One region of the Arthrobacter monumenti genome, then DNA from elsewhere that is predicted to be linked to it. Evidence: riboswitches for the same ligand, from Rfam matches in the RefSeq annotation. Region 1 holds a riboswitch; the other holds the start of a gene.

What was found. Region 1 has a riboswitch for cyclic di-AMP ahead of ACX80B_RS04935 (M23 family metallopeptidase). Riboswitches for the same ligand answer to the same signal wherever they lie in the genome.
Region 2: it holds a riboswitch for cyclic di-AMP, as region 1 does, so the genes downstream of both, ACX80B_RS15255 (C40 family peptidase) here and ACX80B_RS04935 (M23 family metallopeptidase) in region 1, are expected to answer to the same signal.

The regions. Positions count from the first base shown of each region.
Region 1 is NZ_JBTNCY010000003.1:41,842-48,117, forward strand. Features, by position in the region: gene ACX80B_RS04910 (DUF305 domain-containing protein) at 1-466, shown strand, start outside; gene ACX80B_RS04915 (four-helix bundle copper-binding protein) at 591-998, shown strand; gene ACX80B_RS04920 (DoxX family protein) at 1,010-1,513, shown strand; gene ACX80B_RS04925 (cation diffusion facilitator family transporter) at 1,547-2,548, opposite strand; gene ACX80B_RS04930 (ArsR/SmtB family transcription factor) at 2,545-2,910, opposite strand; gene ACX80B_RS04935 (M23 family metallopeptidase) at 3,032-3,838, opposite strand; cyclic di-AMP (ydaO/yuaA leader) riboswitch at 3,893-4,092, opposite strand; gene ACX80B_RS04940 (hypothetical protein) at 4,282-5,547, opposite strand; cyclic di-AMP (ydaO/yuaA leader) riboswitch at 5,553-5,752, opposite strand; gene ACX80B_RS04945 (metal-sensitive transcriptional regulator) at 5,921-6,276, shown strand, end outside.
Region 2 is NZ_JBTNCY010000010.1:36,057-42,332, forward strand. Features, by position in the region: gene ACX80B_RS15230 (molybdopterin molybdotransferase MoeA) at 1-195, opposite strand, end outside; gene ACX80B_RS15235 (DUF6457 domain-containing protein) at 195-665, opposite strand; gene mobA (molybdenum cofactor guanylyltransferase) at 713-1,357, opposite strand; gene ACX80B_RS15245 (HNH endonuclease) at 1,363-1,857, opposite strand; gene ACX80B_RS15250 (NlpC/P60 family protein) at 2,116-2,976, opposite strand; gene ACX80B_RS15255 (C40 family peptidase) at 3,080-3,877, opposite strand; cyclic di-AMP (ydaO/yuaA leader) riboswitch at 3,882-4,074, opposite strand; gene ACX80B_RS15260 (C40 family peptidase) at 4,406-5,338, opposite strand; cyclic di-AMP (ydaO/yuaA leader) riboswitch at 5,398-5,588, opposite strand; gene ACX80B_RS15265 (M23 family metallopeptidase) at 5,729-6,276, opposite strand, start outside.

The sequences.
Region 1 (6,276 bases):
CGCCATGTTCGCCACCATGATGATTCCCCATCATGAGCAGGCAGTCATGATGAGCGGAATGATACTGGAAAAGGAGAGCATAAGCCCGGAAATCCGCGAGCTGGCCGGACAGATCAAGGCTGCCCAGGGGCCGGAGATCCAGCGGATGTCCAATTGGCTGAAAGCTTGGGACGAACCGGTTCCGGTCGGCGGCCACGGCATGGGCCACGATATGGGCGGGGACGGCAAGGCCATGGAAGGCATGCTCTCGGCAGAGCAGCTCGAGGAACTCGAAGCCGTCCAGGGGACCGAGGCGGAACGGCTGTTCCTGAAGCAGATGATCGAGCACCACAAGGGCGCCATCGCGATGGCCAAACAGGAAATCCAGCAGGGGTCGAACCCGGCGGCGGTGGAACTTGCGGAGGACATCGTTTCCGCCCAGAAGGCTGAGATCGGGAAGATGCAGCAGTTGCTCGAAACCCTCTAACCGGGTCTCGCTCCGCAAACTGAATAAGGGCTGGAATCTGAAAACTGATAAGCCTACTGTGGAACTGTGACGGCTGGCAGTTCGCCGTGCCGCCTCTTTCCTATCAGGGACGGGAGTAACAGTCGTGACCCACGTAAAAGAGATGCTGGATGCTTATCCAAAGGACCTCGGCGACATCAACCGGAAGAAGCTGACCAACTGCATTGCCGCCTGTTTTGAATGTGCCCAGACCTGCACCGCTTGCGCCGACGCCTGCCTCAGTGAAGACATGGTCGCTGAGATGGCGAAGTGCATCCGCACGAATCTGGATTGCTCGGACATCTGCCTGGCCACCGGGAAGGTGCTGTCGCGGCATACCGGCTATGACGCCAACATAACGCTTGCCGTCCTGGAGGCATGCCGCACGGCCTGCAAGGCTTGCGCCGACGAATGCGAGCAGCACAGCGGGAAGCAGGGCCACTGCAAATTCTGCGCCGAACAGTGCCGCCGCTGTGAAAAGGCTTGTGACAAGCTGATTTCCTCGCTGGGATAAAAGGAACCCTGATGATACCGCTGCTGATTTTGATTGGCGTTACCCTTTTGTTGCGCCTGCTGGGTTTCTTCGGCGTGAAACGGCTGCAGTCCTGGCATGTTAGCGTCCGCGGCGGGCTGGCGGCAATGTTCGCTGTGACCGGAGTATCGCACTTTGGTGAATTGCGTGAAGATTTCGTCGCGATGGTGCCTCCGGTGCTCCCCTTCCCGGAACTGCTGGTGACATTGACCGGCATTCTGGAACTGCTCGGGGCGGCCGGCCTGCTCTACCACCGGACGGCGCCTTGGGCAGCGGCGGGACTCGGCTGCCTGCTGGTGGCGATATTTCCGGCGAATGTTTATGCCGCCGTCGCAGATATTACGTTCGACGACGGTCCGGCTGCGGCGCTGCTGCCACGCTCTGTGGTGCAGCTGGTGTTCATTGCCGCCACAGTATTCGTGGTGTTGCCTTACATTGAGGACTTCCGCCATCGTCCCGGTGAACCTGCAGTGATCAAGTTACCGCCCACCCACTGAACCGTTAAGGGCGCTGAACCACTTGCCGGTCCGTTAGCGCCGTATGCCGGGCGCCACAAGGACATGGCCAACATTCGGCAGATCAGTACGCATGGCGAGGTCCACTCGTGACCGGATGTCCTCGTACTCCTGCAGGCTGGTTTCCTGTGACAGGAGAACCGACGCCGAAACCTGCAGTTGGTGGCCTGTCCAGCGCAGCCGGATGTGGTCCACGCCCTGGATCCCTTCGACAGCCCTGACGCTCCGCTCGGCCCGGTCCACCAGGTCCGGATCAACACCATCCAGAAGCCTGCGGCCGATATCGCGGGCCGTTCCCCAAAGGAGAACGACTATAGCGGCGGTAATGACCAGGCCGATGATGGGATCGGCCAGCGGGAAGCCGAGCCAGACTCCGATGACGCCAAGCACGACGGCCAGTGAGGTGAACCCGTCCGTCCGGGCATGGATCCCATCGGCGACCAAGGCTGCAGAACCGATGCGCCGGCCGATCCGGATCCGGTAGATGGCAACCAGTTCGTTACCGGCAAATCCGATCAAGCCCGCGGCGAGGACCCATCCGAGATTGGTCAGCGGCTGGGGATCGACCAGTCGGGCTATGGAGTGCCAGCCGGCGACGATGGCGGACAGTGCGATCATCGCGACGATGAACAGTCCGGCGAGGTCCTCCGCCCTTCCGTAGCCGTAGGTGTAACGGCGGTTGGCGGCACGGCGCCCGAGGATGAAGGCGATCCACAGCGGAACGGCGGTCAACGCGTCGGAGAAGTTATGCACCGTATCGGCGAGCAGCGCCACGGACCCACTGATGAAGACGACGATGAGCTGGAGCACCGCCGTCGCACCCAATCCCACCAAACTGATTTTGACGGCCCTGATGCCTTGACCGCTCGACTCCATGGCGTCGTCGATCGAGTCGCTGACGTCATGGCTGTGCGGAACGAAAAGACCGTGGAAAAAACCCTTCAGGCCGGTCGGATGCACGTGGTCATGTTCGTGCTCGTGATCGTGGACACGCTCGTTGGCGGGCAATCGATTCATGCTCCCACCGCCTGGTCGCCGTGATGATGCCGCGGAACGCCGCCCAGCGAATGCTCGGCCTGGAAGATCGCGTCGGTGACGAGTTTCCGGGCATGCTCGTTTTCCAGCCTGTAGAACACCCGTGTTCCCACCTGTCGGGTCGCGACCATCCTCGCCAGCCGGAGTTTAGCCAGGTGCTGGGACACGGCTGCAGACGGTTTTTCGACGATGTCGGCGAGATGATTCACCGACAACTCCTCATCGCGCAACGCAAGAATAATGCGGACCCGGGTTGCATCGGCAAGCATCGAGAAAACCTCGACGGCCAGCTCAACGTACTGACTATCGACGTCGGCGCCGCATACCTGCTTATCTGCATCCATATGCAGATAATGACACAACCGGGTGATTACCTCAATACGTGCCGACATACGAAAGCGGCCCCCGCCGTCGTCGTAATGACTGCGGAGACCGCTTCGCTGCCAGTGCGGCAGCCGGGTTTTGTTACAGGAAGCCGAGAGGGTTTACCGTCTGGCCGCCCTCGACCACCTCGAAGTGCAGGTGGCAACCGGTGGAGGCGCCGGTCGAACCGACATTGCCTACGGACTCGCCCGCCTTAACTGACTCGCCCGCGCTAACCTTGATCGCCGCCATGTGGTTGTAGGTCGTCTTCAGACCGTCGTCGTGCTTGACCGTGACGCGGTTGCCGCCACCATACGGGTGCCAACCGGCCTGGACGACCTTGCCGTCAGCTGAACTCTTGACCGGGGTGCCGCAAGTCGCGGCGTAGTCCTGGCCGGAATGGAACTCGCTGGCAGCACCGGTGATGGGGCTGACGCGGTAGCCGAAGGACGATGTCGGCTTGAGGTACGCCAGCGGGGCCCCCAGGTCCTCGGACTTGGAAGAGGACTTCTGCTTTTCGTCCTTCTTCGCCTTTTCCTTGTCGGAATCCTTGCCCGCCAACGTGGATCCGGAAGCCTTGTCGTCAGAACCGCTCGAGGCCGGCTTCACGCTGGAACCCTTTTCCTCGTCGTCGTCCGCCATAGCTCCAGGTTTGAGGCTGTTCGGTGTGAAGTCGAGGCTTGCACCTGTCGAAGCGGTGACGGAACTGGCGACGCTCGAAACTGCTTCCAGCTGATCCTGACTTGCCTGCGATTGGGCCTGGGGAAAGGTAACCGCGGCGATCATGCCGGTTACGGCGAGCGCCAAGGCGCCCTTATGGACCCAGGATTGCGAAGACTTAGGTGCTGCTGATGCCGCGCTATGGCGGCCGGGCTGCCCCGAACGGCTGCTGGGAGCTGATTCGGACATAGGGGAAGTTGCGGGATCCGCTGCGCGGCGGCCCGCTGATTTATTGCGAAACAAAAAGGTCCTCTCAGACACCTGTGAAGTTAGCTGTCGGATTCGAGTTGAGACCAAACTCGGCCCTGCGCGGCAGCGGTCAGCTGTAGAAAGCCAAACCGATTGCGATGCCGCTGGCGGGCTTAACCCCAAGGCAGTCAGACTGCCGATGGTGGTTCCTCCACCCCTGTCATCAATACGAACGGAACTGGTCCGCTGACAGGATTCGGTGGACGGACCAGGGGCGCCGGACAAAAACGGCGATAGACAAGACTAAACAGATGAAAGTCGTAGTTACAATTTCGTTACCCGGTTTGTGGCGAGTCTCACGGCACAGGAGGCGTGTCGAAACAGGAGATTTTCCGGAACAGGCCATAGGTGGGCGTCTAGTTAGTTGTTCCCGTAGTGGTAGGTCAGTCTTGTCCGCCGCGGTTGTCCGGGTTGGTTTCGTCGCGGTTGTCCCAGCCGGCGCTGTCGCCGTCGCTCCAGCCGTCTCCGTCGTAGCCATCCCAGCTGTCCCGATCAGTTCCGTCCGTCGACTCCGGGCTGGAGGTGGTGGGTTCCGGACTCGGTTCCACGGTTTTCAGGCTGGTGCTTGAGGGCTCGGGGGTGGAGGTGGTGGTCGGAGCCGGGTTCGGACTAGCGGTGGTCGGCGCCGGGCTCGGACTGGAGGTGGTCGGCGCCGGGCTCGGACCAGTGGGCTCCGGGCTGGGGCTGGTGGGCTCCGGGCTGGGGCTGGTGGGCTCCGCCGTCGATGCCTGCGATGTCCCGGCAGCCTCGGCAGGAGCCGTCGCCTGCGAAGATTCGCCACTCTCAGTGGGAGCGGCAGCCGGCGTAGTTTCAGCACTCCCGCTGGGGGTCGCAGCCGCAGTAGTCCCGTCACCCTTAGCGCTGGCCGGAGCCGGCGTCGCTTCCGTCTGTGTTTCTGAGCCAGAGGCCGAGGCCGACGCATCACCCGGGGTACTGTTCTGCGCCTCGATGCCGTCGCCATCGGACTCATCCGACGATACTGGACCGCTTGGCTCCGCTGGTTCCGGTGCTGGTGCTCCGGCTGAATCCAGCGCCGCCTGCGTAGTTAAATCGCCTACCGGCCGTTGCGTGGATTGAAATTCTGCAGTACTTCCCCCTGCGGCCTTCAAACTGCCTGCGGCCGGGGCATTGCCAGCAGCACCGCTGGCGACGACGCTTCCGGAACCATCGGCAGCAACAATGTTGTCGGCGCCGGAGTTGCCGTTGATGACAGTGCCGTCATTGCTGGCGAAAAGCGCTTCGCCGCTGCTGGCCTTGCTGGCGAAGAGTCCGTCACCGGAGCCGCCGTCAACCTCATCCCCGCCGAGGTAGCCGTGGATGACAGCGTCGGTGGTCAGCCAATCGGAATGGAAAGTTACATTTGCTGCGGTGGAGGCGGTGGGCGATTCGCCGACGTTCTGTGCCTGCGTCGTTCCATCGGCTGTTGGCGGCTGAATCTGCGATAGCGCGACGGCGACGACGATGCCGGTCACGGCGAGCGCAAGTGAGCCGTTGCGGACCCACGGGCTGGTTCCAGCCGCGGCGGGAACCGGCGCGGCTGCCCAGCGATGTCCAGGCAGTGGGGAGTGGTTGGAGCGCGGAACGAATGCCGCGCGTGCGGAGGAAGTGCCGGGAGCAGCCGCACGGCGGCCGGTGGGTTTACTGCGCATCAAACTGGTCCTCTCTCAAACACCTGCGAAGTTAGCTGTCGGATTCGGGTCGAGGAGACCCGGCCGCTGCGGCGGCGGTACGGCCGAACGGTGGCCGTACCGGTTGCGATGCCACTGCGGCTTCACCCCCAGGCAGTTGCGATGCTGCCGCTGGTGGTTCCTCCGCCCCTGCCATAACTATGAACGGGACCGGTCCGCTGACAGGGTTCGGTGTACGGACCGGCTGCACCCCTACAGGCGGTGCTGCCCCAGACTAAGCAGAAACGCTGCGAAGTTACAATTTCGTTATGCTTATCCACATACCCCTTGGGGGTACTTGACCTATACCCTGTGGGGGTATACCGTGAAAGAAGCATCAGCGAAAGAGGACACCATGAGCGCCACTGACCAAAGCCCTGCCGAAACCTTCACCGAGGCGGAATTGGACAGCCATGCAGGCATCAACCCCGTCACCGGGGACGCCCAGGAAAATCACGGTTACACGTCGGACAAAGACGCGTACCTGCGCCGGCTCAAGCGGATCGAAGGCCAGGTTCGAGGCATTGCGCGGATGATCGATGAGGACAAGTACTGCATCGATATCCTCACGCAGGTTTCCGCCATCAACAAGGCGCTGCATGCCGTCAGCATCGGACTACTCGAGGAGCACATTGCCCACTGCGTAGTCGGTGCGGCCACCGAATCACAGACCACCGGAGAATTCGCAAACATCGACGCCAAGGTCAAGGA
Region 2 (6,276 bases), on a different contig from region 1:
GCGTCCGCAGACGGCCCAACCATCCATCGCCGCGGAGTCGTAATGCGGCACCTCCATCAGCGCCAGCATGTCCTCCGCGAGGGTGTGGCCGATCGTCTCGGCAAGCGGGAGGGTCTGCGGAACCTTCGACTCCGGCAACTGGAACGCAAAGTTGAAGGCATCGGTCCAGTTCGGTTGCACCAAATGTTCAGCCATCAGGGCTTCCTCCCTTCCGGCGTGCCGCCGCCAAATGTGGCCTGGACTGCCTCCTGCGCCTGGGCAGCGGAGGCGTCCTCTCCCGCTGTATCGAGCCCGCTTCCGTCTCCAGCGCCTTCTCCACGCCCGGCGTCGGCCCCACTTCCACGTTCGCCAGCGTTTGGACCGCCTCCGGCACCCGGCCCGCTGCCGCCGTCGTCGTCCTGCTTTGCTTCACGCACCAGCCGGCGCGCAACTTCACTGGCGGAGCGGATCGCGACGTCGTCCGAAGCCTGTCCGGTGGCCGATGCACAGCCGGCGGCATAACCGACAATGAAGGTGGTCAGCGGAGCCGCGGGCCGCACCACCGCATGCGCCGCCTCGCCGGCAAGGGCCAGCACCTCGTCAATATCGACCTCGAGTCCCTGCAGTTCCAGTGCTTCTATCAATTTCCGGCACCACGGTTCAAGAATCTGTTTCTGGTCAGTCAAGGCCCATCTCCTTTTGCTTGCACAGCCGCTGCCGGTTGCTGGACAGCTTATGCCGGACCGTCGATGCCGAACGTCCGCGCATCGTCCCAGGTGTCGACGTCGCGGGTAGCGGGCGCGGCAACGGTGACCGGCACTACCTGCAGACTAGCAACCAGCCGGAAGACTGACATCCCTGTGACGCCGCCGCCTTCGCGCCGCTGCCGCACAGCCTCCGTCAGCGCGGACCTCTTATACAGTGCAGCGAGCGGCTGCAGCTTGCCCATTTCGTCCTGCGCCATCACACCGTCCGCACCGGAGGTCGCCGCGCCCTTTTCGGTCCGGGCCAGCGACGCGGTTGCCGTCAGGAGATACTGCATGGCGGTGCGGGCGTAGGGCATATCGCAGGCCAAAACGGCGGTATATTCAGCAGTGCTGCCGGCCAGTGCATCCACTCCCGCGGCGATGGCGGAGGCAGGACCGGAAAACGGTGGATCCTCCCGGGCACACCGCACGCCCTCCGGCAGCTCATCAGCAGAAAAGGGACCAACGACGACGACGGTGCCGGCCCCCTCGACGGCGGCCAGGGTGCGCGCAAGGAGCGTGCCGCCGTCGAACATCAACGACGCCTTGTCCACGCCGCCAAGGCGGGACGAACGGCCCCCGGCCAGGATGATGGCGTCGAAGTCGACGCTGTCGACGGGGTTACGCGGCATTGGGGCTACGCTGCATTATTAAGGAATTCCGTCCATTGTGGAGCCGGCCGTTCGAGCTCCTTGATCCGCCAGCGGGATCCGCGCGGGGGTTTCGGAAGCACCCGCAGCTCCCATCCCATCTCGCGGAGAGTGTGATCGTCTTTGGCATTATTGCAGCGCAGGCAGCAGGCGACGAGGTTCTCCCAGGTTTCGGCTCCGCCGCGCGACTTGGGAACAATGTGGTCAATGGTGCTGGCCGGCTTGCCGCAGTAGCCGCAGAGGTGGTTGTCCCGGCGGAGGACTCCGCGGCGCGTTACCGGGGCACCTTCGCGGTAGGGAACCTTCACGTAGCGATTGAGCAGGATGACGGAAGGCCGGGCCAGGATTTCGTTGGGCCCCACAACGGGATCGCCTGCCTCGGCAATAATGCTCGCCTTGCCGCCGAGCACAAGAACGATCGCCCGGCGGAAGGTGACAACCGCCAGCGGCTCATATCCAGCATTGAGAACGAGTGTGCGCATGCACATACCTCTTCGCGCCGGACCTGCGGCCACTGCACCGGTTGTGCCGGTTCAGTGCCCGCGGGTCTTGGATCAACAAGCCAAGAGTAAACGAGATCTGACCCGGTGTGCCAGTTATTCACCGCTGCGGCACGACCGAGGCCCGGCGGAAGCGGCGACGGGGGCCGCCGCGAGCCATCGGAGAAACGACGAAAGGCCCCCGCCGCAGCGGGAGCCTTTGCCTTTAATACTGTCCGGTCAGGACGGGATCCGGTGGAATTAGCCGTTCACGTGAATGTAAACCGGGCCGGAGCCGACATTGACGGAAGCCAGAACGGTCTTGCCGCCTTCCCAGCCGCCATGGACGGCCTGGCCGTTCCCGACGTAGACCGCGATGTGGGCCATGCCCATGCCGCCGTCCGCGTAGTAGACCAGGTCACCCGGCTGGGCCTGCGAGGCGCTGACCTGGGTGCCGAGGGAGAAGTAGGAGTCCGGCCAGCCGTGGTGGTTGATGCCGACGGCGGCGAGGGCGTTGGTGACCAGCATGGTGCAGTCCTGGCTCACGCCGAGCTGCGCGTACGCAGCGGAGGCAATCCCCGCGGCAACTCCGCTGGAGGAAGGAGCCTTCTGCTGCGCGGGCTCCGGCGTCGACTTGGCGGCGGGCTGCGTGGAAGCGGTGCTTGCCGTGTCTGCGGTGGCAGCGGGCGCAGGCTCGCTCTGGGCAGGTGCTGGTGCTGGTGCAGGAGCCGGCGCCGGGGTCTCCACGGGTTCCGCGACGACGGGCTCGACGTCGTTGGACTGCGGGGCAACAACCGGTTCCGGTGCTTCCACGACCGGAGCGGGGGCCGAGCGGACATCCGGACGGTCGAAGGAGATCTTCGCGGCAGCGGGAGCGTTCACCTGGATGGCGGAAGCGGTCTGGATCTGCAGTTCCGAAGCCGCCGAAGCCTCGCGGTTGATGTCTCCCTGGGCAGCGGTCGCGGAAACGCCGGTGACTAGGACCATTCCGGATGCAGCAGCGACGACAGCGGCCTGGCGGCCCATGCTGCCGGCGTTGGAGCTGACCGCCTTGGCGATGCTGCTCAGTGCGGTGGGTTGGGCCGGTGCCCGGTGGCGGGCAATGGTTGCGCTGGTCGACATTGTGGAATGCGCTCTCTTTCGATTTCTAGCTGGTCACAGCCTGCGGATACTAATGGCGGTGGAATTGCAGCGGGCCACCGTTCCCGTCGAAGCTTTTGGGGCCCTACGGGAGGGTGTAGAAACCCGAGACCGGCATGGCGCTGACCGAGTGGAGCTGGGTGCCGTCGCTGGGGTTCAGGGCCGAGATCATCTGGCCATTGCCGACGTAGATACCGACATGTGAGCCACCACTCTGCACCACCAGGTCGCCCGGCTTCGGGTTGCTGGTGGGAGTCATGACCGACCACTGGTTGGTGCGGGGAATGCTCAGGCCTGCCTGGGCGTAGGCCCACTGCACGAAACCGGAGCAGTCCCAGCCGGCGCTCGGGCTGGTTCCGCCGTAGACGTATGGGTTGCCGACTCCGGCGTAGGCCGCGCCGGCAACGCTCGAGTTACCGGCCGAAACGGCTGCAGCGGGATCGGGCTTGGGCTCAGGCTTGGGAGCCTCTTCCACCACGGGTTCCGCAACAGGAGCAGGCGCTTCGACGTCGATGGCGGCGGCTGGTTCTGCGGTTTCGGTGGACTGGACGCTCACCTCGACGGGGGCGGCGGGAGCTGCCGGAGCGGCTTCGGAAGTGACGGAGGCACGCTCGAAGGAAATCCTGGCATCGGCCGGGACGCTGACGTCCACGGTCTCCGGCTGGGCTGCGGTGACAGCGGTGAAGGCGTTCGCTTCGCGCTCGGCGCCGGAAGCCTGCGCCGGCACTCCAACGGTCAGGACCAGACCCGAAGCTGCGGCGATAACGGCTGCCTGGCGGCCCATGGATCCGGCGTTGGATGACACTGCCTGCGAGATTACCGCAAGCGGATTACTGCGCACCCGGGCAGCACGATGGCGGCCCAAAGTAGAGCTTGAAGACACGTCTGTAGCCTCTCCCATAGCCTGCGGGGTGAGCTGTCGGATTCGGATGGGAGTCACCCGGCCGCACGGCATCAAGGGAAAAATTCCTCGTGACGCCGGTACGGCTTAACCCCTAGGACTTCTTGCGAAGCCCGATAATGGTTCCCCCGCCTCTGCCAGACGAATAAGTTGCGAATGGACCTTGGCACAGTGGCAGAGTTAGGCAATCTGTCCAAGGGTGCCAAACCCCTCTGGAAATTGGCACGAGTAAGACGGTACCCCAGTTCGAGATCGATGTCACGCTGAGGTCACGGGGAGGTGTCATTTCGATACATCCCGGTAACGGCTGCCCTCAGGTCGGCCGGGAGTAACCGCTGGTCAGAGGGCGGATACCGTGGCAGGAGTGGGCTAAAAAAATAAATCGGACATTATCTCCGTGTCGGCGCATCCCGGGCATGTTGCGCCTTAAAGCCGAATGCACCGCCGGACAAATCCGACGGTGCATTCGAGAAGGTTCCGGCGGACCGGTTCCTGCCTGTGAAGGCTGTCTTACATGGTGTAGAAGCCCATCACCGACATGGCGCTAACGTCATGGACGAGAGTGCCCTGGCTCGGGTTCAAAGCGCTGACCATCTTGCCGCCACCGATGTAGATGCCGACGTGGCTTCCACCGTTCTGGACGACAACGTCACCCGGCTGCGGGTTGCTGGTCGGCGTCATGGAGTGCCACTGGTAGGTACGCGGCAGGTCAATGCCGTTCTGGGCGTAGACCCACTGAACGAAGCCTGAGCAGTCCCAGCCGGCGCTCGGGCTGGTGCCACCGTAGACGTACGGCGAACCAACCATGGACTGGGCGGTGCCGGCGATTCCTGCGGTGGAGACGGACGCTCCAAGCGCCTGAACCCCTCCGCTGGAGGCCGTGCTCAATCCGGTGGTGTTATCCGGTGCGGCCGGAGCCGGCGCCGGCGCAGGGGCCGGAGCGGGAGCAGGTGCCGGTGCCGGAGCAGCCGCCTGGGCGGGTGCCGGAGCAGGTGCAGGTGCCGGAGCCGGGTTGCCCGCCAGCTTAATAGTATCGCCCGGGTAAATGACGGAGTTCCATCCGAGGCCGTTGAGCGAGAAGACTGTCTGCAGGCTGACGTTATTGGCTGCAGCGATCTTTCCCAGCGTGTCACCGGACTTCACGGTGTAGGAGCCCGAGGTGGAAGCGCTGGTGGAAGCCACTGCCGAACCTGAGAACTCAATGCTGTCGCCGGGATAGATGACCGAGTTTGCACCGAGTCCGTTCAGCGAGAACAGTGACTCAACGCTGACGTCATGCTGAGCGGCGATTTCGCTGAGCGTGTCGCCCGACTTGACGGTGTGCTCAGCGGCATTTGCCGGAACGGCAAGGCCGAACATCATGCCGGATGCGGCAGCAACCACTGCTACCGGACGGCCGATGGCGCCTGCATTGGAGGAGACCGCTTTGGAAACGGACTTCATGGGGCTGACCGGAGTCGCGCGGTGGCGAGCAAGGTTAGGATTTTTGGACACGTTGATTGCCTCTCCCAATGCCTACGGAGTTAGCTGTCGGGTTCGGATGGGAGCCACCCGGACGTATAGGCGCACTACAACGTGCACGCTACCTATGCGTCTTAACCCCAAGGACTTCTGACGAAGCCCGCTATTTGGTTCCCCCGCCCCTGTCAGATGCTGTTGCGAACGGACCTTGCGACAGTGACAGGGTTAGGCAATCTGTCCAAGGGCGCCGACGCTACTGGAAGCCGGCACGCGGATCAGCCTACATCACGGAACGGTAACTTGTCACACTTCGGTCACGACACGCCGATTCGCGGCGTTTCGCCCCACCGCGGTGCTATGCGCTCCGCCCGGTTACAGCCATCCAAGTGGGTCGACAGTCTGCCCGTTGACCACGACTTCAAAATGCAGGTGACACCCGGTGGACGCTCCGGTGGTACCGCTCACTCCGACGGTCTGCCCGCGGGAAACGGACTGGCCAGCGGAGACAGCAATAGAGGAGAGATGGTTATAGGTGGTTTCGAGTCCACCGCCGTGGTCGACGACGATGCGGTTACCGCCGCCGAAGGGGTGCCAACCCGCTTCCTTGACGACGCCCTCGGCTGCCGCGGCAACCTCAGTACCGCAGGCAATGCCGAAGTCCTGGCCGGTATGCATTTCCCCGGCAAAACCGGTGATTGGACTTGTCCGGTAACCAAAACTGGAGGTCATATTCGAAGCTGGTACGGGCATGTCGAGGCTTCCCTCGGAAGCGGCCGGTTCGGCTTCGCCTGCGGCCGCGGTCATCACGCTGGCCAGTTTTTTCTCGGGATCAAAACTGCTGGTGACATCGGAACGGACGAAGGAAACGGTGGCGTTGTCGGAAGCCTTTACCGTGGATACTCCATTCGAATCCGGCGATG